One region of the Streptomyces sp. NPDC002130 genome, then DNA from elsewhere that is predicted to be linked to it. Evidence: riboswitches for the same ligand, from Rfam matches in the RefSeq annotation. Region 1 holds a riboswitch; the other holds the start of a gene.
The links. Region 1 has a riboswitch for glycine ahead of gcvT (glycine cleavage system aminomethyltransferase GcvT). Riboswitches for the same ligand answer to the same signal wherever they lie in the genome.
Positions count from the first base shown of each region.

Region 1 (11,671 bases):
CGACCGCCGGGTCGAGCTCGTGCAGGGGTGTGTTCAGGACGGACATACGACTCCCTCAGCCCGCGGAGAACGCGGTGTACTCGTCGGCGGAGAGCAGGTCGCCCGGCTCGTCCGCGACCCGCACCTTGAACAGCCAGCCGCCCTCGAAGGGGGCCGAGTTCACCAGCGACGGGTCGTTCACGACGTCCTCGTTGACCTCGGTGACCTCACCGGAGACGGGGGAGTACAGGTCCGACACCGACTTGGTCGACTCCAGCTCGCCGCAGGTCTCGCCGGCGGACACGGAGTCACCGACCTCGGGAAGCTGGACGAACACGACATCGCCGAGCGCGTTGGCCGCGTGCTCCGTGATGCCGACCGTCGAGACGCCGTCCTCGGCGGCCGACAGCCACTCGTGCTCCTTGCTGTAACGCAGCTCGTTGGGGTTGCTCATGGCCTGGATTCTCCTGTACGCGCGGGAGTGCTGTGGAAGGGGGGGGACTACTGGTGAGCTGGGACGACGGGCACGAGGCGGTGCCGCGGCCCTCCGGCCAGTGTCTACTTCTGACGCTTGTAGAACGGCAGCGCCACGACCTCGTACGGCTCGTGACTGCCCCGGATGTCCACACCGACACCGGCCGTGCCCGGCGTGGAGTACATGGCGTCGACGTAGGCCATCGCGATCGGCTTGCCCAGCGTGGGGGAGGGGGCCCCGGAGGTGACCTCGCCGATCACCTTGCCCTCGGCGACGACGGCGTACCCGGCGCGGGGGACCCGGCGGCCTTCGGCGATCAGGCCGACCAGGACGCGCGGCGGCTCGTGGTTCGCGTGCTCCGCGGCCTCACGCAGGGCCGCGCGGCCCACGAAGTCGCCCTCCTTCTCGAACTTCACCACCCGTCCGAGGCCCGCGTCGAAGGGGGTGAGGGAGGTCGACAGCTCGTGCCCGTACAGCGGCATGCCCGCCTCCAGCCGCAGCGTGTCGCGGCAGGACAGCCCGCAGGGGACCAGCCCGACGCCCTCGCCCGCCTTGGTCAGTGCCTGCCACAGCTCGACCGCGTGCTCCGGCTTCACGAACAGCTCGAAGCCGTCCTCGCCGGTGTAGCCGGTCCGGGCGATCAGGGCCGGTACGCCCGCGACCGTGCCGGGCAGCCCGGCGTAGTACTTCAGGCCGTCGAGGTCGGCGTCGGTCAGGGACTTCAGGATCCCGGGCGACTCCGGTCCCTGGACGGCGATCAGCGCGTAGGCGTCCCGGTCGTCACGCACCTCGGCGTCGAAGCCGGCGGCGCGCTCGGTCAGCGCGTCCAGCACCACCTGGGCGTTGGAGGCGTTGGCGACCACCATGTACTCGGTCTCGCCCAGCCGGTAGACGATCAGGTCGTCCAGGATGCCGCCGTCGGCCCGGCAGATCATGGTGTAGCGGGCCCGGCCCGGCTTCACACCGCCGATGTTGCCCACCAGGGCGAAGTCCAGCAGGGCGGCGGCCTGCGGGCCGGTGACGGTGATCTCGCCCATGTGGGAGAGGTCGAAGAGCCCGGCCTTCGTGCGCACGGCGGTGTGCTCGTCGCGCTCGGAGCCGTAGCGCAGGGGCATGTCCCAGCCGGCGAAGTCGGTCATCGTCGCGCCGAGCGAACGATGCAGGGCATCGAGCGCGGTGTGACGGAGTTCTCCTGTACTGCTCACAGTCGGTCGTCTCCCAGGGCAATGACGGGCGAGGTCGTTCCTCCCCATCTGTCATCGGAACCTGAGAGGTTCGCCATGACCGCACGGGTCGTGACTTGCACCTTGGGTGGGGCCACCCCTGTCATACGCCAGGGGCGACCCGCTTTTCAGATGTGCCTCGCCCGCGCGGTAACGGGGCCTGAGAGATTCAAGGGAGGGACTTGCTCCTTCGGCGCCCCAGCGACAGCTGCTGCTGGGGACTCTCCCGCGCGGATTCAAACGGCCGGTATGCAGTTGGCGCGCACATCATTGCACGCATCCTTCCGGCGCGGCAGGGGGACCTTTCCCAGGGAGTGCACGAGTCCCGCCCGCCGGACATGGCGACCTGTAGCAGCCCTGTTGCAGGACAAGAACGTAAATGAGAGGCCTGCGGCATTACCTTCTCTTTACACTCGGCGGGGATGGGACTCCGTACCTGGCCCCAGGGGAGGACGATCACGGTGAACAGGACCACCGCGTACGCGACGACGGGCATCGCGCTGCCCGAGCAGCCGGCCGCACCGGCCCGGGCGGTCCGCGCTCCGGCGCCGGTCGTCCGCGACCTGCGCGACCGGGCCGGCCGGAGCCCGCACGCGCTGCTGTTCGGCCCCCGCGACCTGGTCGTGGTCACGGGCCTGCCGGGCAGCGGCAAGTCCACGCTGATGCGGCGCACCGTGCCGGACCGGCGCATCGACTCCCAGGACACCCGCGACCGCTGGGCCCGCCGCATGCCGCGCGCCCTGCCGTATGCGCTCTACCGCCCGCTCGTCCGCCTCGCCCACTACGCCGGGCTGCGGCGCGCCCTGCGCACGGGCGAGGGCGTCGTCGTGCACGACTGCGGCACGCAGGCCTGGGTCCGCCGCTGGCTCGCCCGCGAGGCCCGCCGCCGGGGCGGCGCCCTGCACCTCCTCCTCCTCGACGTCAGTCCCGAACAGGCCCTGGCCGGCCAGCGCGACCGGGGCCGCGGCGTCTCGCGGTACGCGTTCCTGCGCCACCGCGCGGCAAGCACCCGCCTCCTGCGCGCGGTGGAGCGCGGCGACCTCCCCACCGGCTGCGCCTCGGCCGTGCTGGCCGACCGGGACGCGGCGAACGGCCTCCGCAGAATCGGCTTCACGGGCTGAGCCCGCGCGGTCGTCCCCAAGCCGGCCTTCCTCCTGCCGCCCGGCGTCCGTCAGCCGTTAGCCTTTTCAGCTACAGCAGTGGTTCCAGGCAGGCGGTAGGCAGATGGACATCCCGGCGGACTTCTCCGCGGACTTCCCGGCGCAGACGCAGACCCACCCGCACGGCGGTTGGCCCGGCAACGAGCTGGAGGAGGTGCTCTCGGCCTCCCTCGGCGCGGGACCGGCGGCCGGCGGGCGGATCGTCGAGGTGCTCGGCCGGAGCTTCGTGTGGATCCCGCTGCCCAACGGCGGCGGCCCGCACAGCGGCCCCCTCGACCTGCCCGGCATCGAGATCGACGGCCAGGCGTTCGTGCCGGTGTTCAGCTCCGAGGAGCAGTTCCGCCAGGTCACCGGCGCGCACATGTCGTACACCATCGCGCCCGCCGTGGAGTTCGCCCGGGGCCTGCCGCCGCACGCGGGGATAGCCGTCAACCCGGGCGGTGTGGTGGGCATCCCCCTGCCGCCTGCCGCCGTGGCCGAGCTGTGCCGGGCCGGCCGGACTCCGCTCGACGGCCCCGCGAGCGGCGGACGGGTCCGGCTCTTCGAGCCCGACTGGCAGGACGACCCGGTGGACTTCCTGGCCGCCGCTGCCTCCGAGTTCGAGGCGACCGGCGTCGTCGTCTCTGCCCGCCGCTGCCTCGCCGTGATCGAGACGGCCGACCCCGTGATGTTCGTCGGCGTCGAACTCTCCCAGTGGGAAGGCGACCTGCGCGTCCTCCCCCTTGACGCCCTCACCCGCGCCGTCACCGCCGCCCCGGCCCCCTGGCCGGTCAACCTGGTGCTCCTCGACGTGACGGAGGACCCGGTGGGCAACTGGATGCGAGACCGGGTCCGGCCCTTTTTCCAGCGGTAGGCCGGTACCCCAGGGGCGCGGGGAACTGCGCGAGAACCCCCCACGGCCCGAGGCCGCGATACGACCCCAAGCTCCGACCTCTCGCGCGGGCTTAAGCTAGGGCACCGTCGAGGCGTTGTACGAAGGGGCGGTAAAGGTGAGCGCGAGCGGCACGGCCGCGGCCGGACAGGTCGAGCACATGCTGCGCCAGGTCACGCCCGGGCGTTACGACGCCTACGAGGCACTCCTGCGCGCGCTCGCGACCCCGCACAGCGGCCAGATCTGGATGCTCCTGTGGCACGGCCAGGCCGGCTCCCCCGACGCCCAGTACGGGAACATGGACGTCGACGGCCACGGCTACGCCCCCTGCGTGACGTCCGCCCAGGAGCTCTCCGCCAGCGGCTGGAACCGCTCGTACGAGGTGATCGACGGACTCGACGTCGCCCGCGCCCTCTACCCCGACCACTACGGCCTCTGGCTCAACCCGCACGCCCCCGGCGGCGGTGTCGGCATCCCGTGGCTCGACCTGCGCCGGATCGCCACGGGCCTGGACCGCCAGCCCGCCGGACCCCTGCGCCTGTCCGAACCCGCCATCGAGATCCCGCAGTTCTACGCCCTGCTCGCGCAGAACGCCCACCGCACCCCGGCCGTCCGCTCGCTGCGCCGCGCCTGGGTGCAGCCCGCGCTCGGGGCGCCGTACCTCGCCATCGGGCTGGACGTGTACGACACCTCGCCGCCGGCCGTGGACTCCGTGCGCGCGATGATGCAGCAGTCCCTCGGCGCCGTACCGGACGGGCTGCCCGTGTCGACCGTCGCCATGTCCGACGAGCACGACCCGGTCGCGATGTGGCTGCGCGAGAAGGCACGCCCCTTCTACGACCGCGAGGCCCACGCCACGGCGCCCGTCCAGGCCCCGGCTTCCGGCTACGGCTACCCGCCGGCCCAAGGCCGGTACTGAGAGCTTCGCCCGCCCGCATCTACCGGGCGGGACAGAGGGCGCGTCTTCGCGCGTAGATGGCGGCGAAATAATCTAGCCTGCGTCAGATGTCCAGGTCTGTCTGCGACCGATCCCCGTCGCCCCTTGTCCGGATAACGGAATCCCGCAGACAGCATCACGTTTGCGCATCCTTTCATCGTCAAGTCTGGCAGCGAAACGCTGAAGCGTTGAAGACTCCCCGCACCAGGGGAGTTTCGCCCCTGCGTACGACGGACTGATCACGCCGCTACAGCGGAATGCGCGGGCCGGCCACCGCCGGTTGAGAAGAGGGGTCCCTGCCTGATGACGGCACCATTGCACGAGCCGACCGCGGAAGCGGCTCCGAGTGCGGCCGAGGAAGCGGCAGTTGTCGGCGCCGGTGTGAAAGCCGTGCAGGGCCGTTCTCTGGGCCGGATCGCCTGGGAGCGCCTGAAACGGGACAAACTTGCCCTGGCGGGTGGCGTCATGGTGCTCGTGCTCATCGCGATCGCCCTCCTCGCACCGGTCATCACGAGCCTCGTGGGTCAGGACCCCGAGGCACACCACGAGGACCTGATCGACCCGCTGTTCGGCACCCCCACGGGAGCGCTGGGCGGCATCAGCGGTGATCACCTGCTGGGTGTCGAGCCGGTGAGCGGCCGTGACATCTTCGCCCGCATCGTCTACGGCGCCCGGATCTCACTCCTCGTGGGATTCCTGTCCGCGATCGTCGCCGTCGTGATCGGTACCGTCCTGGGCGTCCTGGCGGGCTTCTTCGGCGGCTGGGTCGACGCCGTCGTCAGCCGTGTGATGGACGGCTTGCTGGCCTTCCCGCAGCTGCTGTTCATCATCGCCCTGGTCTCCGTCATGCCGAACGAGATGCTGGGGCTGACCGGCACCGGCGTGCGTCTGTTCGTGATGATCCTGGTCATCGGCTTCTTCGGCTGGCCCTACATCGGACGCGTGGTGCGCGGCCAGACGCTCTCGCTGCGCGAGCGGGAGTACGTCGAGGCGGCCCGATCGCTCGGTGCCGGGCGGTTCTACATCCTTTTCAAGGAGCTGCTGCCCAACCTCGTCGCACCCATCATCGTGTACACGACGATGATGATCCCCACCAACATCCTCACCGAGGCGGCACTCAGCTTCCTGGGTGTGGGTGTCAAGCCCCCCACGGCCTCCTGGGGGCAGATGCTGTCGAGCGCGATCGACTACTACGACTCGGACCCCATGTACATGGTGGTCCCGGGCATGGCGATCTTCATCACCGTCCTTGCCTTCAATCTCTTCGGTGACGGCGTGCGTGACGCGCTCGACCCGAAGGGTTCCCGCTGAACTGCCGTACAAACAGCGACCCGTGACACCTGGCACGGGGTCTCTCATCTATCCGGAGGATCCGAGATCGTGACTACCCAACGCACCTCAGGGCGGCGCAAGCAGGCCATGGCCGCTGCTGCCGTGGTCGCCGCACTGCTGACCACGGCGGCGTGCGGCGGCGGCAACGACAACGAGGGGTCGAAGGACGGGGCGGCGGGCTTCGATGCCGCGAACAACAAGGTCGCCCAGGCCTCGCTCGCCAAGAAGGGCGGCACCCTGAAGTTCGCCGGTGCCCAGGACGCCGACTCGTGGGACACCACGCGCGGCTACTACGGCTTCATGTGGAACTTCTCCCGCTACTACAGCCGTCAGCTCGTCACGAGCAAGACGGAGCCGGGCAAGGCCGGCACCGAGCTGACCCCGGACCTCGCCACCGGGCTCGCCAAGATCTCGGACGACGGCAAGACCTACACGTACACCCTGCGTGACGGGGTCACGTGGGAGGACGGCAAGCCGATCACGTCCAAGGACATCAAGTACGGCATCGAGCGCGTCTGGGCGCAGGACGTGCTGTCCGGCGGCCCGGTCTACCTGAAGGACGTGCTCGACCCCAAGGGCGAGTACCAGGGCCCGTACAAGGACAAGTCCGCGGACAAGCTGGGCCTGAAGGCGATCGAGACGCCCGACGACCGGACCATCGTCTTCAAGCTGCCGCGGGCCAACTCCGACTTCGAGGAGATGCTGGCCCTGACCTCGGCGTCCCCGGTCCGCCAGGACAAGGACACCAAGTCCAAGTACGGCCTGCACCCGTTCTCCTCGGGCCCGTACAAGTTCCAGTCGTACAACCCGGGCAAGGACCTGACGCTGGTCCGCAACACCGAGTGGAAGCAGGCCTCGGACCCGATCCGCAAGGCCAACCCGGACAAGATCACGGTCAAGTTCTTCTCCAACGCCAACGACATGGACGCGCGCCTGATCGCGGGCGACTACGACCTGGACATCAACCAGACCGGTATGTCCCCGCAGGGCCGCACCACCGCCCTGAAGCAGCACAAGGGCAACCTGGACAACCCGGTCTCCGGCTACATCCGTTACGCGGTCTTCCCGCAGAGCGTGAAGCCGTTCGACAACATCGAGTGCCGCAAGGCCGTGATCTACGGCGCCGACCACGTGTCGCTGCAGACCGCCCGCGGCGGCCCCATCGCCGGTGGTGACATCGGCACCAACATGCTGCCGCCGGCCGTCCCGGGCGCCGAGGGCCAGAAGTACGACCCGTACGAGCTCGCGGGCGCCAACAAGAAGGGCAACGCGGCCAAGGCCAAGGAAGCCCTGAAGGCCTGCGGCAAGCCGAACGGCTTCAAGACCACCATCGCGGTCCGCAACAACAAGCCGGCCGAGGTGGCCACCGCCGAGTCCCTCCAGGCCTCGCTGAAGAAGGTCGGCATCACCGCCGACATCGACCAGTACGACGGCTCGCAGAGCTCCGGCATCATCGGCAGCCCCTCGAACGTGAAGAAGAAGGGCTACGGCATCATCATCATGGGCTGGGGCCCGGACTTCCCGTCCGTGCAGGGCTACGGTCTGCCGCTGTGGGACAGCAGCTACATCCTGGAGAGCGGCAACAACAACTTCGCCCTGATCAAGGACAAGACCATCGACGGTCTGTTCGACAAGTACGTCACCACGCTGGACGACGCGGGCAAGACCAAGATCGCCACGGAGATCAACCACAAGGTCATGGAGGGCGGCTACTACCTGCCCTTCGTCTTCGAGAAGTTCATCAACTGGCGTTCCAGCCGCCTGGCCAACGTCTACACGACGGACGCGTACAGCGGCATGTACGACTTCGTCAACCTCGGCCTGAAGTCCGCGAAGTAACCGGCACACCCGCCGTACGGCACGAAAGGCAGGTGAAGGCCGGCGCGGCGTGACCCAGGGCCACCGGAAGAACTCCGGTGGCCCGAGGTCCGCAGCGGGCCGAGATCTGTGCTCGCTTACCTGATCAGGCGGCTGTTCGCCGCCGTAGTGATGCTCGCGGTCATCATCATGGTGGTCTTCGGCATCTTCTTCCTCGTCCCCAAGTGGGCGGGCGTCGACATCGCCAGCAGCTTCGTGGGCAAGCAGGCCGACCCGGCGGCCGTCGAGGCCGTGCGCCAGAAGCTGGGTCTGGGCGAACCGATCTTCGTCCAGGTCTGGGAGTTCTTCAAAGGCATCTTCGTGGGCCGCACCTACGCGGCCGGCGGCGACGTCACCCACTGCGCCGCACCGTGCTTCGGTTACTCATTCCGCAGTGAACAGGCCATCTGGCCGGTACTTACCGACCGCTTCCCGGTGACCCTGGGACTCGCGCTCGGTGCGGCCGTGCTGTGGCTGCTGTTCGGTGTTGCGGCGGGTGTCCTCTCCGCGCTCAAGCGGGGCAGCATGTGGGACCGCGGTGCGATGGTGATCGCCCTCGCGGGTGTCTCCCTCCCCATCTACTTCACCGGGCTGCTCAGCCTGGCGATCTTCTCCTACGGGCTGGGCTGGATCAACGCCGAGTACGTGCCCCTCGAGGAGAGCTTCACCGGCTGGCTCGGCGGCATGATCCTCCCGTGGGTCACCCTGGCGTTCCTGTACGCCGCGATGTACGCCCGGATCACCCGCGCCACCATGCTGGAGATCCTCGGCGAGGACTACATCCGTACCGCCCGTGCCAAGGGCATGCGCGAACAGGTCGTCATCCGCAAGCACGCCATGCGCTCGACGATGACACCCATCCTGACCATGCTCGGCATGGACCTCGGCGCCCTCATCGGCGGCGCCATCCTGACCGAGACCACGTTCAGCCTGCCCGGCCTGGGCCAGGCCGTGCTCAACGCGATCAAGAACCAGGACCTGCCCATCATCCTGGGCGTCACCCTGATCACCTCCGTCGCGGTGCTCATCGCCAACCTCGTGGTGGACGTCCTGTACGCCGTGATCGACCCCCGAGTGAGGCTCGCATGACCGAACTCAGCAAGACCGGAGCGGCCGTGGGCGAGCCCACGAGTGACTCCACGGCACCGACCGCCTTCCTGGAAGTGCGCGACCTGAAGGTGCACTTCCCGACCGACGACGGCCTGGTCAAGTCCGTCGACGGGCTCAGCTTCCAGCTGGAGAAGGGCAAGACCCTCGGCATCGTGGGCGAGTCGGGCTCCGGCAAGTCGGTGACCTCGCTGGGCATCATGGGTCTGCACACCGCCGGCCAGTACGGCAAGCGCAAGGCGCGGCTCTCGGGCGAGATCTGGCTGGACGGCACCGAGCTGCTGTCCGCCGACCCCGACCACGTGCGCAAGCTGCGCGGTCGTCAGATGGCGATGATCTTCCAGGACCCGCTGTCCGCGCTGCACCCGTACTACACGATCGGCCAGCAGATCGTGGAGGCGTACCGGATCCACCACGACGTCAGCAAGAAGGTCGCCCGTCGCCGGGCGGTCGAGATGCTCGACCGCGTGGGGATCCCGCAGCCGGACAAGCGCGTCGACAGCTACCCGCACGAGTTCTCCGGCGGAATGCGCCAGCGTGCGATGATCGCGATGTCGCTCGTCAACAATCCCGAGCTGCTCATCGCGGACGAGCCGACGACCGCCCTCGACGTGACCGTCCAGGCGCAGATCCTCGACCTGATCCGGGACCTGCAGAAGGAGTTCGGCTCCGCGGTCATCATCATCACCCACGACTTGGGGGTCGTCGCCGAGCTCGCCGACGATCTCCTCGTGATGTACGGCGGACGCTGCGTCGAACGGGGCCCGGCCGAGCAGGTGTTCTACGAGCCCCGTCACCCCTACACGTGGGGTCTGCTCGGCTCGATGCCGCGCCTCGACCGTGAGCAGCAGGAGCGCCTTATCCCGGTCAAGGGTTCCCCGCCCTCCCTGATCAACGTCCCGTCCGGCTGCGCCTTCAACCCGCGCTGCCCGTACGCCGACGTCCCGAAGGACAACATCACCCGCACGGTCCGCCCCGAGCTGACCGAAGCCGGAAGCCAGCACTGGGCCGCCTGCCACATGAGCAGGGAGCAGCGGGAGCGGATCTGGATCGAAGAGATTGCGCCGAAGCTGTGAGCGAGAACTCCAAGGACACCGTTGTGACCACTCCCGCCAAGAGCGACGGCACGGAGGCGAACGCATCCGGCGCGGCGACCCTCACCAAGAACGCGGCGTCGGGCGACATCCTGCTGAAGGTCACCGGGCTGCAGAAGCACTTCCCGATCCGCAAGGGGCTGCTTCAGCGGCAGGTCGGTGCGGTGCGCGCGGTCGACGGCATAGATTTCGAGGTCAGGGCCGGTGAAACCCTCGGTGTCGTGGGCGAGTCGGGCTGCGGCAAGTCGACGATGGGCCGGTTGATCACGCGGCTGCTCGAACCCACCGCGGGAAAGGTCGAGTTCGAGGGCCAGGACATCACGCACCTCGGTGTCGGCGGCATGCGTCCGCTCCGCCGGGACGTGCAGATGATCTTCCAGGACCCGTACTCCTCGCTGAACCCGCGCCACACCATCGGCACGATCGTCGGCGCCCCCTTCAAGCTCCAGGGCGTCACGCCCGAGGGCGGCATCAAGAAGGAAGTGCAGCGGCTGCTCGAGGTCGTGGGCCTCAACCCCGAGCACTACAACCGCTACCCGCACGAGTTCTCCGGCGGTCAGCGCCAGCGCATCGGCATCGCCCGCGCGCTCGCGCTCAATCCGAAGCTCGTCGTGGCCGACGAACCGGTCTCCGCGCTCGACGTGTCGATCCAGGCCCAGGTCGTCAACCTGCTCGACGACCTCCAGCAGGAACTCGGCCTGACGTATGTGATCATCGCGCACGACCTGTCGGTCGTCCGGCACGTCTCGGACCGTATCGCGGTGATGTACCTCGGCAAGATCGTCGAGTTGGCCGACCGGGACCAGCTCTACCGGTCGCCGATGCACCCGTACACCAAGGCCCTGCTGTCGGCGGTGCCGATCCCGGACCCGCGGCGCAAGTCGGCCAAGAGCGAGCGCATCCTGCTCAAGGGCGACGTACCGTCGCCGATCTCGCCGCCGAGCGGCTGCCGCTTCCACACCCGGTGCTGGAAGGCCACGGAGATCTGCAAGACGACCGAACCGGCGCTCGTCGAGCTGACGCCCGGCCAGCGGGTCGCCTGTCATCACCCGGAGAACTTCGAGGACCAGGCCCCGCAGGACACCGTGCTGCTCACCGCGGCGAAGGAAGCCGCTGAGCTCGTTCCGGACGAGGTGCTGGAGGAGTCCGCCCAGACGTCCGCGGCCGTGGCCGAGGCCTCTTCCGAGGAGGGCACCTCCGCTGCCGATAACGGCGACGCCACCGGCTCCAAGGCCTGAGCTCCCGGCTCTCCAGCCTGTCGCCGCGCCGCGACCACGACGACCGAAGGGCCGGCAGATACTCTGCCGGCCCTTCGGTGTTCACCGGCCTTCGGGCAGATCAGCCGCACAGTCGCTTCCCGGCCGGAACCGGGACGTGCCTCCGGGATGGGGCGTAGCCCGACCGCAGGGGAAGATGTCCGGGTGCTCCAGCAACTCTTCAGCCCGTCCGTCCAGCACACGCTCGACCTCATCGGCATCTTCGTCTTCGCGATCTCCGGCGCCCTGCTGGCCGTGCGCAAGAACTTCGACGTGTTCGGCATGGCCGTCCTCGCCGAGGTCACCGCACTGGGCGGGGGGCTGTTCCGCGACCTGGTCATCGGAGCCGTACCGCCGGCCGCCTTCACGGACCTGGGGTA
Region 1 covers NZ_JBEOXI010000021.1:42,590-54,260, reverse strand. Annotated here, with positions in the region: partial or broken gene ABT116_RS06470 (serine hydroxymethyltransferase) at 1-46, opposite strand, end outside; gene gcvH (glycine cleavage system protein GcvH) at 56-433, opposite strand; gene gcvT (glycine cleavage system aminomethyltransferase GcvT) at 538-1,707, opposite strand; glycine riboswitch at 1,698-1,815, opposite strand; glycine riboswitch at 1,816-1,916, opposite strand; gene ABT116_RS06455 (AAA family ATPase) at 2,139-2,798, shown strand; gene ABT116_RS06450 (enhanced serine sensitivity protein SseB) at 2,902-3,690, shown strand; gene ABT116_RS06445 (enhanced serine sensitivity protein SseB C-terminal domain-containing protein) at 3,827-4,627, shown strand; gene ABT116_RS06440 (ABC transporter permease) at 4,949-5,956, shown strand; gene ABT116_RS06435 (ABC transporter substrate-binding protein) at 6,026-7,816, shown strand; gene ABT116_RS06430 (ABC transporter permease) at 7,925-8,923, shown strand; gene ABT116_RS06425 (ABC transporter ATP-binding protein) at 8,920-10,017, shown strand; gene ABT116_RS06420 (ABC transporter ATP-binding protein) at 10,041-11,273, shown strand; gene ABT116_RS06415 (trimeric intracellular cation channel family protein) at 11,457-11,671, shown strand, end outside.

Region 2 (11,671 bases), on a different contig from region 1:
CCTCGGAGGAGGCCAAGCCCGACGGGCTGGTGGTCATCGAGCCGGGGACCGAGCGGGCGATGCTCGGGCCGAAGCCGGTGCGGATCCTGCCAGGAGTGGGGCCGGCGACGGGTGACCATCTGAGGCGGGCCGGGATCACCACGGTCGAGGAGATCGTCGAGGCGGGCGAGGACGAGCTCGTCCGGCTGCTGGGCAAGGCGCACGGGCACGGCCTGTACGCCATGGCACTGGCACGGGACGACCGGCCCGTGGTGGCGGAACGCGAGGCGAAGTCGGTGTCGGTCGAGGACACCTACGACGTGGACATCCACGACCGCACGCGGGTCGGGCTGGAGGTGCAGCGGCTCGCCGAGCGGTGCGTGCGGCGGCTGCGCGGGGCAGGGCTGTCCGGGCGGACGATCGTGCTGAAGGTGCGACGGTACGACTTCTCGACGCTCACGCGCTCCGAGACGCTGCGCGGGCCCACGGACGATCCCGCGGTGGTCCGCGAGGCCGCGGCCAGACTGCTGGAGTCGGTCGACACGACCGGCGGGGTGCGGCTGCTCGGGGTGGGGGTCAGCGGGCTCGCCGACTACACGCAGGAGGACCTGTTCGCCCAGGCGGCGGGAGAGCGGGCGGTCACGGAAGGCCCGGTCGAGGAGCATTCCGTGGTGCCGGCCGAGGAGCAGCCGCCGCTCGCCGAGCGGCGCTGGCCCGCCGGGCACGATGTGCGGCACGCCGAGTTCGGGCACGGCTGGGTGCAGGGCAGCGGCCTGGGGCGGGTCACCGTACGGTTCGAGACGCCCGACTCGGAGCCCGGGCGGGTACGGACCTTCCGGGTCGACGACCCGGATCTGGAGGCGGCGGATCCGTTGCCGCTGGTGTTACGGGGGCCCGACGGGGGAGACCGGGTGTCCGGGGCGGGGTCTCAAGCCGTTTCGTCGGTGCCCGCCAGCTTGCCGAAGTCGTGGTCCCGGAGCGGGGGCGGGGCGGCGACATCGAGACCGTAGTGGTGGTAGAGCTGCAGTTCCTGCTCGGGCGAGAGGTGGCGGCCCACGCCGAAGTCGGGGGCGTCCTTGATCAGGGCGCGTTCGAAGGGGACGTGGAGCGCGCCCTCGATCAGTTCGCTGGGCTCCAGGGGGACGAAGGCGTCCCTGCTGAACAGGCCGGTCCGTATGGCCGCCCACTCCGGCTCGCCGGTGGCGTCGTCGAGGTAGACCTCGTCGATGGTGCCGATCCTGGTCCCGTTGCGGTCGAACGCCTTGCGGCCGATCAGGTTGCGCGGATCGATGTCGGTTCGCACGGGCCCTCCACATGGTCGCACCTCATCCGTAAACACTACAAAAAGGCACAAGCGGGGATGCGGCCACTCGAAGGTTCGTGCGTTGACCTCGCTGGTACGCTGGCAGCGGCTGTTGACCCCGTGCGGGAGAGTCCTCCAGACACCATCGGAGGCGCCGAAGGAGCAAATCCTCCCCGGAATCTCTCAGGCACACGTACCGCACGGACGAGGTCACTCTGGAAAGCAGGGCGGGTGTCGACGGCTTCCGCTCTCACCGACGGTGAAAGCCGGAGGCCTTCGGGCGATCCGGTGAAGCTCTCAGGTTGAGATGACAGAGGGGGAGGCCGTCCGGGTACCCGTGCCGTGGTGCCCCTCGCAGGTCGTGTCGACCAGGAGGCCTCCGTAATGACCGCCCACCGCATTCCGCTCTCCGAGCTCGAAGAGGCAGTCCCCTTCGAGCAGCGCCACATCGGCCCCGACCACGAGGCCTGCGCCAAGATGCTCGCGCACGTCGGTTACGGCTCGCTGGACGAGCTGACCGCCGCCGCGGTCCCGGCCGTGATCAAGAGTGCCGAGGCACTGGACCTGCCGGGCGCCCGCAGCGAGGCCGAGGTGATCGCCGAGCTGCGCTCCCTCGCCGACCGCAACCAGGTCCTCGGCTCCATGATCGGCCTCGGGTACTACGGCACGTTCACGCCGCCGGTCATCATGCGCAACGTCATGGAGAACCCGTCCTGGTACACGGCCTACACGCCGTACCAGCCGGAGATCTCCCAGGGCCGCCTCGAGGCGCTGCTCAACTTCCAGACCATGGTCGCCGACCTGACCGGACTGCCGACCTCGGGCGCCTCCCTGCTCGACGAGGGCACCGCGGCCGCCGAGGCCGTGGCGCTGTCGCGGCGGCTGGGCAAGAACAAGAAGGGCCTGTTCCTGGTCGACGCGGACACGCTGCCGCAGACCATCGCCGTGATCCAGACGCGGGCCGAGCCGACCGGAGTCGAGGTCGTCGTCGCCGACCTCAGCGAGGGCATCCCCGCCGAGATCGCCGAGCGCGAGATCAACGGCGTGCTGATCCAGTACCCGGGCGCCTCCGGTGCCGTGCGGGACATCAAGCCGGTCATCGACCGGGCGCACGATCTCGGCGCGCTCGTCACGGTCGCCGCCGATCTGCTCGCGTTGACGCTGCTGAAGTCGCCCGGTGAGCTCGGGGCGGACATCGCCGTCGGGACGACGCAGCGCTTCGGCGTGCCCATGGGCTTCGGCGGACCGCACGCCGGCTACATGGCGGTCCAGGACAAGATGGCGCGCAGCCTGCCCGGGCGGCTCGTCGGCGTGTCCGTGGACGCCGACGGCAACAAGGCCTACCGGCTGGCGCTGCAGACGCGTGAGCAGCACATCCGCCGCGAGAAGGCGACCAGCAACATCTGCACCGCACAGGTGCTGCTCGCCGTCATGGCCGGCATGTACGCCGTCTACCACGGCCCGGACGGCCTGAAGGGCATCGCGCGGCGCACCCACCGGTACGCCACCGTTCTCGCCGCCGGGCTCGCGAACGGTGGGGTCGAGGTCGTGCACGGGGCCTACTTCGACACCCTGACCGTGCGCGTCCGGGGCCGGGCCGCCGACGTCGTGGCCGCCGCCCGTGACAACGGGGTCAACCTGCGTCTCGTCGACGCCGACCACGTCTCCATCGCCTGTGACGAGACCACGACGCGGGCCCAGCTGCGTGCCGTATGGGCCGCCTTCGGGGTCGAGGGCGTCGTGGAGGCGCTGGACGCGGCCACCGAGGACGGGCTGCCGGGCGCGCTGCTGCGCACCGACGACTACCTGACGCACCCCGTCTTCCACCAGCACCGCTCCGAGACCGCCATGCTGCGCTACCTGCGCAAGCTGGCCGACCGCGACTACGCGCTCGACCGGGGCATGATCCCGCTGGGCTCCTGCACGATGAAGCTCAACGCGACCACCGAGATGGAGCCGGTCACCTGGCCCGAGTTCGGGCAGCTGCACCCCTTCGCGCCCGCCGAGCAGGCTGGTGGCTACCTCTCCCTCATCCACGAGCTGGAGGACCGGCTCGCCGAGGTCACCGGCTACGACAAGGTGTCCCTCCAGCCGAACGCCGGGTCGCAGGGTGAGCTGGCCGGGCTGCTCGCCGTCCGCGGATACCACCGGGCCAACGGGGACGAGCAGCGCACCGTCTGCCTGATCCCGTCGTCTGCGCACGGCACCAACGCCGCCAGTGCGGTGATGGCCGGCATGAAGGTCGTCGTCGTGAAGACCGCCGAGGACGGCGAGATCGACGTCGAGGACCTGCGGGCGAAGATCGAGCAGTACCGCGACGAGCTGGCCGTGCTGATGATCACGTATCCGTCCACCCACGGCGTGTTCGAGGAGCACGTCGCCGACATCTGCGCCCAGGTGCACGAGGCCGGCGGGCAGGTCTACGTCGACGGGGCCAACCTCAACGCGCTCGTCGGGCTCGCCAAGCCGGGGCACTTCGGCGGGGACGTCTCGCACCTGAACCTGCACAAGACCTTCTGCATCCCGCACGGCGGCGGCGGCCCGGGTGTCGGCCCGGTGGCGGTGCGCGAGCACCTCGCGCCCTACCTGCCCAACCACCCGCTGCAGCCCGAGGCGGGCCCGCAGACGGGCGTCGGGCCCATCTCCGCCGCGCCGTGGGGCTCCGCCGGCATCCTGCCCATCTCGTGGGCGTACGTCCGGCTCATGGGCGGCGAGGGGCTGAAGCGGGCCACGCAGGTGGCCGTGCTCAGCGCCAACTACATCGCCAAGCGCCTGGAGCCGCACTACCCGGTGCTCTACACCGGCCCCGGCGGGCTCGTCGCGCACGAGTGCATCATCGACCTGCGGCCCCTGACCAAGGCGACCGGCGTGAGCGTCGACGATGTCGCCAAGCGGCTGATCGACTACGGCTTCCACGCGCCGACCATGTCGTTCCCGGTGGCCGGCACACTGATGATCGAGCCGACCGAGTCGGAGGACCTGGCCGAACTGGACCGGTTCTGCGAGGCGATGATCGCCATCCGAGCGGAGATCGAGAAGGTCGGCTCCGGCGAGTGGCCCGCCGACGACAACCCGCTGCGCGGCGCCCCGCACACCGCCAGTGCGCTCGCCGGGGCGTGGGAGCACGCCTACAGCCGCGAGGAGGCCGTCTTCCCGGCCGGGGTGTCGACCGCCGACAAGTACTGGCCGCCGGTGCGCCGCATCGACCAGGCCTTCGGCGACCGGAACCTGGTGTGCTCCTGCCCGCCGCTGGACGCGTACGAGGACTGATCCGCCGACCGGTCACAGGGAGGGGCTCCGCGGTGCGGGGCCTCTCTCGCCGTTCACCGCCGCGTCATGCGGTGGCCAATGACACCTCGGTCGCCTTGATCAGAGCGACGACCGGGATCCCGGGCGACAGGGCCAGCTCCTCCGCGGCGTCCCTGGTGATCGCGGAGGTCAGTTCGCCGCCCTCGACCGTGAGACGGACCGACACCATCGCCTCGCCGGCGACGAGGTCCGTGACCGTGCCGGGGAGCTGGTTGCGGATCGACAGGCCCTCGATGGGCGCGGTGGCCAAGGAGACCTCCGTGGACTTCAGCAGGGCGCGCACGGCGGTGCCCGGGGCGAGCCGGAGGTCTTCCGCTGCCTCGCGGGTGATCGCCGCGGTGAGGTCCTGGCCACCGGTGAGGCGGACCCTGACCGTCGCCATGGCCTCGCCGGGGGTGATGTCGGTGACGGTGCCGGGGAGCTGGTTGCGGATGCTCAGGCTCATGGGTGCACGGTAGCCGCGGTGAGCGGATCGGGACGGTATGTGCGTGTGTGCGTGCCTTCCCCGGCCCCGACTCAGACGCGGTCGATATGGACGTTCGTCGACTTCACGCGGGCCGTCGCCTCCATGCCGACCTCCAGGCCCAGTTCCTCCACCGCCTCGCGGGTGAGCAGGGAGACGAGCCGATGCGGGCCGGCCTGGATCTCGACCTGGGCGGCGACGTCGCCGAGTTTGATCGCGGTGACGATGCCGGGGAAGGCGTTGCGGGCCGAGGTGTACGGGGTGTCCTCCTCGGCGGTGCCGGAGCGGGCGAGTTCGACCGAGAAGGCGGCCAGGGCCCGCCCGTCGATGAGCCGTCGCCCGGTCTCGTCGCGATGGGTCGTGATGCGGCCCGCGTCGGCCCAGCGGCGGGCGGTGTCCGGGCTGACGCCGAGCAGCCGTGCTGCCTGGCCGATCGTGTAGGACTGCATGCCGGTCACGATAGGCGCGGGGGAAGGCGGCGGGGGACGGGGGGTTGACCCTCGGGTATGACGCGATATAGCGTGAGTCCGTCGGATGGTCGGCGGGTGTCGTGCTCGGGGGATCGGGGTGGAGTGATGGCGGCGGAGATCGTGCGGACCGGTGGATCGCCCGAGGTGCGGGCGTCGTACGCGGATCGGGATCGGACCGTGGACGTGCTGCGTCTCGCCGCGGGCGACGGCCGGCTCACGCTGGAGGAGCTCGACGAGCGGCTGGAGGTCGCGCTGTCGGCCCGTACTGTCGGCGAGCTCGCCGTGCTGACGGCGGATCTGCCCGCGGCGGCCGGTGCGAGGCAGGTCGAGGCCGAGGAGGTCGCCAGGATCCGGCAGGAGGGGGCCTCGACCCGGCGGGCTGACGGCTGGGTGGTGCCCCGGCGGCTGGAGATCCGTTCGGCGTGGGGCGAGGTGACGCTCGACTTCACCGACGCGTTGATCACACACGACACCCTGGACATCGTCCTGGACCTGCACGCCGGTGCGCTGAAGCTGATCACCCGGCCGGGTGTCGTGGTCGACACCGGCGGCCTGGTGATGAACTACTCCGCGATCAAGGAGCGTCGGCCGGCCGAGGCCCCGGTCCTGCTGCGGATACGGGTCATCGGCGAGATCCACTACGGGCAGCTCGTGGTGCGCCCGCGCAGGGGCTTCGGCAGGAGGGGCGCCACGGCCTGACTCACCCCACGTGCACCCTCGGCCGTCGCTTCCGGTCCGGCTCCGCCTCGCGCAGAACCTCGCGGGTCACCGGGGCGACCTCGCCCTGGCCGAACAGGAAGAAGCGCAGGAAGTTGGCGAAGGGCCCGCCCTCGGTCCACTCGAAGTAGATGTGCGGGGTCCGGCCGGTCGCGTCGCGGACGTGCAGCAGCAGCGCGGCCAGGGCGTTGGGGATGGAGGACGACTCCAGGGTCAGGACGCGGTAGCGGCCGTGCAGCACCTCGCCGCGTACGGTCAGCCCCGCCTCGAATTCCGACGGGTCGGTCACCGTCACCTCGACGAAGACGAAGTCCTCCTGGCCGTGCACGTCGTTGTCCTGCCGGATCTGCTCGATCTTGTCGCGGTACTCGGCGATGTCGCGCCGGTCGGGCTCGTTGGCGATGAACCGCATCCGGCGGCTGGCCATGTCCCGGACGAAGCGCTCCGCCATGTCGTCCAGCGTCACGCTGGTCACGCGCAGCTCGAACGCCCGGGCCAGGCGTGACAGCAGGGAGACCAGGATGATGCCGGCGATGAAGCAGGCGCCGATCTTCACACCGTCCGGGCGCTCGATGACGTTGAGCACGGTCGTGTAGAGGAACACCGCGGAGATCACCGCGAAGGCGATCGTCCAGTTCCGCTGGCGGGCCTTGCGGGCGGCGATGGTCACCGCGATCGCCGCCGAGCTGATCAGAACCAGCACACCGGTGGCGTAGGCGCCGCCCTGGGCGTTGACGTCCGCGTCGAAGATCCAGGTGACCAGGAAGGCGATCAGGGTGAAGACGATGACCATGGGCCGTACCGCACGGGCCCAGTGCGGGGCCATGCCGTAGCGGGGGAGGTAGCGCGGCATCAGGTTGAGCAGGCCGGCCATGGCGGACGCGCCGGCGAACCAGAGGATGGCGATCGTCGAGACGTCGTAGACGGTGCCGAAGGTGTTGCCGAGGTAGTCGTGCGCCAGGTAGGCGAGCGCACGGCCGTTGGCCTGGCCACCCGCCTCGAACTCCTTCTCGGGGATGAGAAGGGTGGTGATGAAGCTGGTGGTGATCAGGAAGACGCTCATGATCAGGGCGGCCGTGGTGAGCAGCTTCTTCGTGTCGCGGATGCGCCCGGCCGGCCGTGCCTCCGTGTCGTCCGCATCGCCCTTGACGTGCGGCATCACCGCGACGCCCGTCTCGAACCCGGAGAGGCCGAGGGCCAGTTTCGGGAAGACGAGCAGAGCGACGCCGATCATGGCGAAGACGTTGCTGTGCTGGGCGGTGAGGGCGCTCGACCAGTCGGTGACCACATGACCGGCCGTGATGACGTGGTAGAGGCCGACGACCACCACGACCGCGTTCAGCGCGAGATAGGCACCGACGAGGGCGACCGCGACACCGATGGCCTCCAGGAAGCCCTTGAGGAACACCGCGCCCAGCAGGGCCACCAGGATCAGGGTGATCAGCAGCTGCTTGTCGTGCAGTACACCCGTCAGATGCGGGTTCTCCACGAGGTGGGTGGAGGCGTCGGCGGCCGACAGGGTGATGGTGATGAGGAAGTCGGTGGCGGCGAAGCCCAGGAGGGTCAGGACGAACAGCTTGCCCTGCCAGAAGGAGAGCAGCCGCTCCAGCATCGCGATCGAGCCTTCGCCGTGGGGGCTCTCCTCGGCCACGCGGCGGTAGACGGGTAGGGCGCCCGCCAGCGTGACGACGACCAGGACGATGGTCGCGATCGGCGACAGCAGTCCTGCGGCGAGGGCCGCGATGCCCGGTTGGTATCCGAGGGTCGAGAAGTAGTCGACGCCGGTCAGGCACATCACCCGCCACCAGCGCTGACCCCGGTGCGGAGGCTCCGGTTCGGCATGCGGCCCGGTGTGGCCACCGCCCTTGCCCATGTCCGACAGGCCCTCCAGCATCCAGGCGCGCAGACGGCTGGGTGGGGAAGGCTCCGGACGGCTCGGTGCCGGGTGCTCGGTGGTGGCCATCGACGTGCTCCCGATCGTGCGGCTCAGCGTGGTTCCGGCCGTCACTGGACGGCCCGATCAGCGTAAGCGGAGCGTGACGCCATGGCCCATGAACGAAGGGGCTGAGCGCGTCAAGCTTCCGTTAAGACTGACGACCGGGGCGACAGCGGCTGCGAAAACACGAGCTGAGGGCGCGTCGGACGGTGTTGCCCGCGAAGTGGGCGATGCTCCCTCTCCGGCTCGCGGGTGGACACCCTGTGTGATCACGACGGAGTCGAGTTCGTAAGGTTCGTCCGGGGATTCGAATGTTTCGCCTCCTCTTCAGGTCCTGGTGTTGCCGAGAGATTCACCTTGTACAAGGGGTTGCCACCGTTTACCCGCTGTCTCTAGGGTGCGGCAGCAGCGAAGCTTTCTGGTTCTTAGTCGAAACTTTCGAGACTTTCGAGGAGCGCATGATGGGCGACCCGGCACTGTCCCGCCGCGGCTTCCTGGCGGCCTCCACCGCCGCCGGTGTGGGGATGACGGCACTGACCGCATGCGGCGGGGACTCGGACGGGGCGTCGTCCGGGACGACCACGATCGAATGGTGGAACATCTCCACCACCGAGCCGTCCAAGACCGTCTGGGCCGCTCTCGCGCGGAAGTTCGAGGCGCAGAACCCCAAGGTGAAGATAAAGATCGTCCAGCTGGAGAACGACGCCTACAAGTCGAAGATGACGGCCCTGACCGCCTCCGGGAAGCTGCCCGACATCTTCCACACCTGGGGCGGCGGCGTGCTGAAGCAGCAGGTCGACGCGGGGTTGGTGGAGAACCTCACGGACCGGACCAAGCCGTGGGGCGACGCCCTTCTGCCGGTCGCCCGGGAGCCGTACCTGTTCGACGACCAGGCCTACGGGATCCCGTTCGACATCGGCATGATCGGCTTCTGGTACAACAAGGCGCTCTTCGAGAAGGCCGGCATCGCCGAGCCGCCGACCACCTGGAACGGCTTCCTCGACGCCGTACGCAAGCTGAAGGCCGCCAAGGTCACCCCCCTGGCCCTGGCCGGCAAGGAGAAGTGGCCCGGCATGTACTACTGGGCCTACCTCGCCATGCGGGCCGCCGGGGCCGAGGCGCTGCAGAAGGCCTACGACGACAAGGACTTCACCGGCACCCCCTTCGTCGAGGCGGGCGAGCACCTGAAGGAACTCGTCGCCCTCCAGCCGTTCCAGAAGGGCTTCCTCGGCGCCGCCTACTCGTCGCCCACCGGCCAGGCCGCCGCCGTCGGCAACGGCAAGGCGGCCATGGAGCTCATGGGCCAGTGGGCGCCCACGGTGCAGGCCGACGCGGGCAAGGGTCTCGGCAAGGACCTGGGCTTCTTCCCGTTCCCCGCGGTCGAGGGCGGCAAGGGCGCCATCACCGAGGTGTTCGGCGGAGGCGGCGGGCACGCGCTGCGCAGGGGCGCCCCGCAGGAGGCCGTCGACTTCCTCAAGTTCTTCGCGTCCGAGGCCACCGACCTGGAACTGGTCAAGAAGACCGGTGTCCTGCCCGTGGTCCCGGCGGCCGAGAGCGCCATCGCCGACCCCAACATCAAGGCCGTACAAGCCCAGTTGAAGGCCGCCACCGGATTCCAGCTCTACCTCGACCAGGCCTACGCCCCCGCCGTCGGCCAGGAGGTCAACGACAGCGTGGCCGCGCTCATCGCGGGCTCCAAGTCGCCCGGGCAGGTCGCGCAGTCGATCACGAAGACCGCGAAGGAAGAGCAGTAGCCGGCGATGACCTCGACGTTCCTGCCGGACAAACGGACCGGCCCCGACGCCGGTTCCCCGCCCCCGGCCGCGGCCCGGCCCACGGGGCGGACCCGGCGACGCGCGCTGCACTGGCTCACCGCGGCCGGTTTCCAACTCCCGGCCCTGGTGCTGTTCATGGGGCTCGTGCTGCTGCCGATGCTGTTCGCCCTGTACGCCGCGTTCTTCCGCTGGGGCGGTTTCGGCATGCCCTCCGACTACGTCGGCGGCGAGAACTTCACGCGGCTCTTCCAGGACGACGTCTTCCTCGGCGACCTGTGGCGCTGCCTGGTCCTGGTGGTGCTGTCGCTCGCCCTCCAGCTGCCGTTCGCGCTCGCCATGGCCGTCCTGCTCAACCAGCGGATGCGCGGCCGGGCGGTCTACCGGATGCTGTTCTTCGCCCCGTACGTCCTGTCGGAGGCCATCACCGGAATCCTCTTCGGCATGATCTTCGCCCCGGACGACGGCTTCGCCGACCAGGTCCTCGGCAAGATCGGCCTCGACGGGCTGGGTGGGGAGTGGTTCGCGGATCCGTCCACCGTCATGGCGACCGTCTTCCTGGTCATGACCTGGAAGTACTTCGGCTTCCACATGATGCTGTACCTGGCCGGGCTCCAGGCCGTCCCGAGGGAACTCACCGAGGCGGCGCTCATCGACGGGGCCGGCGCCTGGCAGCGATTCCGCAACGTCACCCTGCCGCTGCTCGCGCCCACCCTGCGCATCAGCGTGTTCCTCGCGGTCATCGGGTCGATCCAGCTCTTCGACCTGGTGTGGGTGACCACCGCGGGCGGCCCCGACCACCACTCCGAAACCATGGCCGTGACCATGTTCCAGTACGGCTTCAAGCGCTACCAGGTCGGCTACGCCAGCGCGATCAGCGTGGTCATGTTCGGCATCAGCCTCGTCTTCGCCCTCGCCTACCAGCGGTTCGTCCTCCGGCGGGACCTGGAAGGGGCCACCACGACCATGCGGGGTGACGGAAAGTGACAACCAGTCAGAAGACCCGTGCGCGCGGGAAGGCCTGGAGCCTGCACCTCGTCCTGGTCGTCGTCGGGGCCGTCATGGCCGTCCCCCTGCTCTACGCGGCGCTCTCCGGCTTCAAGTCCACCGACGAGCTCTCCCGCAACCCGGTCGGACTGCCCGAGTCGTGGGTCACCTCCAACTACACCCAGATCCTCGGCTCGGGAGACTTCTGGCGGCTGATCGGCAACAGCACGCTGATCGCGATCGGCACGACAGTCCTGCTCGTCGCGGTCTCCGCCCTGTCGGCCTTCTCCTTCGCGCGATTCGCCTTCCGGGGCCGGGAGGCGCTGTTCACGCTCTTCACGATGGGTCTGATGTTCCCGTTCGCGGTGGCGGCCCTGCCGCTGTTCCTGCTGCTGCGCTCGCTGGACCTGCTGGACAACCCGCTCGGCGTGATTCTCCCGCAGGCCGCCTTCGGACTGCCGATGACGATCATCATCCTGCGGGGCTTCTTCCGGCAGATCCCCGGCGAGCTGGAGGAGGCCGCCACGCTCGACGGGTGCAGCTCGTTCGGCTTCTTCTGGCGGGTGCTGCTGCCCATGGCGCGGCCCGCGCTCGGCACGGTCTCCGTGCTGGCCGTCGTCACCAGCTGGAACAACTTCTTCCTGCCGCTGCTGGTCTTCACCGACGCGCAGTGGTGGACGCTGCCGATCGGGGTCCAGCAGTTCCAAGGGCAGTACTCCGCGGAGTACGCCAAGG
Region 2 covers NZ_JBEOXI010000007.1:44,945-56,615, reverse strand. Annotated here, with positions in the region: gene ABT116_RS02610 (DNA polymerase IV) at 1-989, shown strand, start outside; gene ABT116_RS02605 (PRC-barrel domain-containing protein) at 908-1,282, opposite strand; glycine riboswitch at 1,396-1,491, shown strand; gene gcvP (aminomethyl-transferring glycine dehydrogenase) at 1,667-4,552, shown strand; gene ABT116_RS02595 (TOBE domain-containing protein) at 4,617-5,036, opposite strand; gene ABT116_RS02590 (TOBE domain-containing protein) at 5,108-5,503, opposite strand; gene ABT116_RS02585 (DUF1707 SHOCT-like domain-containing protein) at 5,630-6,223, shown strand; gene ABT116_RS02580 (APC family permease) at 6,225-8,204, opposite strand; gene ABT116_RS02575 (extracellular solute-binding protein) at 8,639-9,931, shown strand; gene ABT116_RS02570 (carbohydrate ABC transporter permease) at 9,938-10,936, shown strand; gene ABT116_RS02565 (carbohydrate ABC transporter permease) at 11,011-11,671, shown strand, end outside.
Region 2: it holds a riboswitch for glycine, as region 1 does, so the genes downstream of both, gcvP (aminomethyl-transferring glycine dehydrogenase) here and gcvT (glycine cleavage system aminomethyltransferase GcvT) in region 1, are expected to answer to the same signal.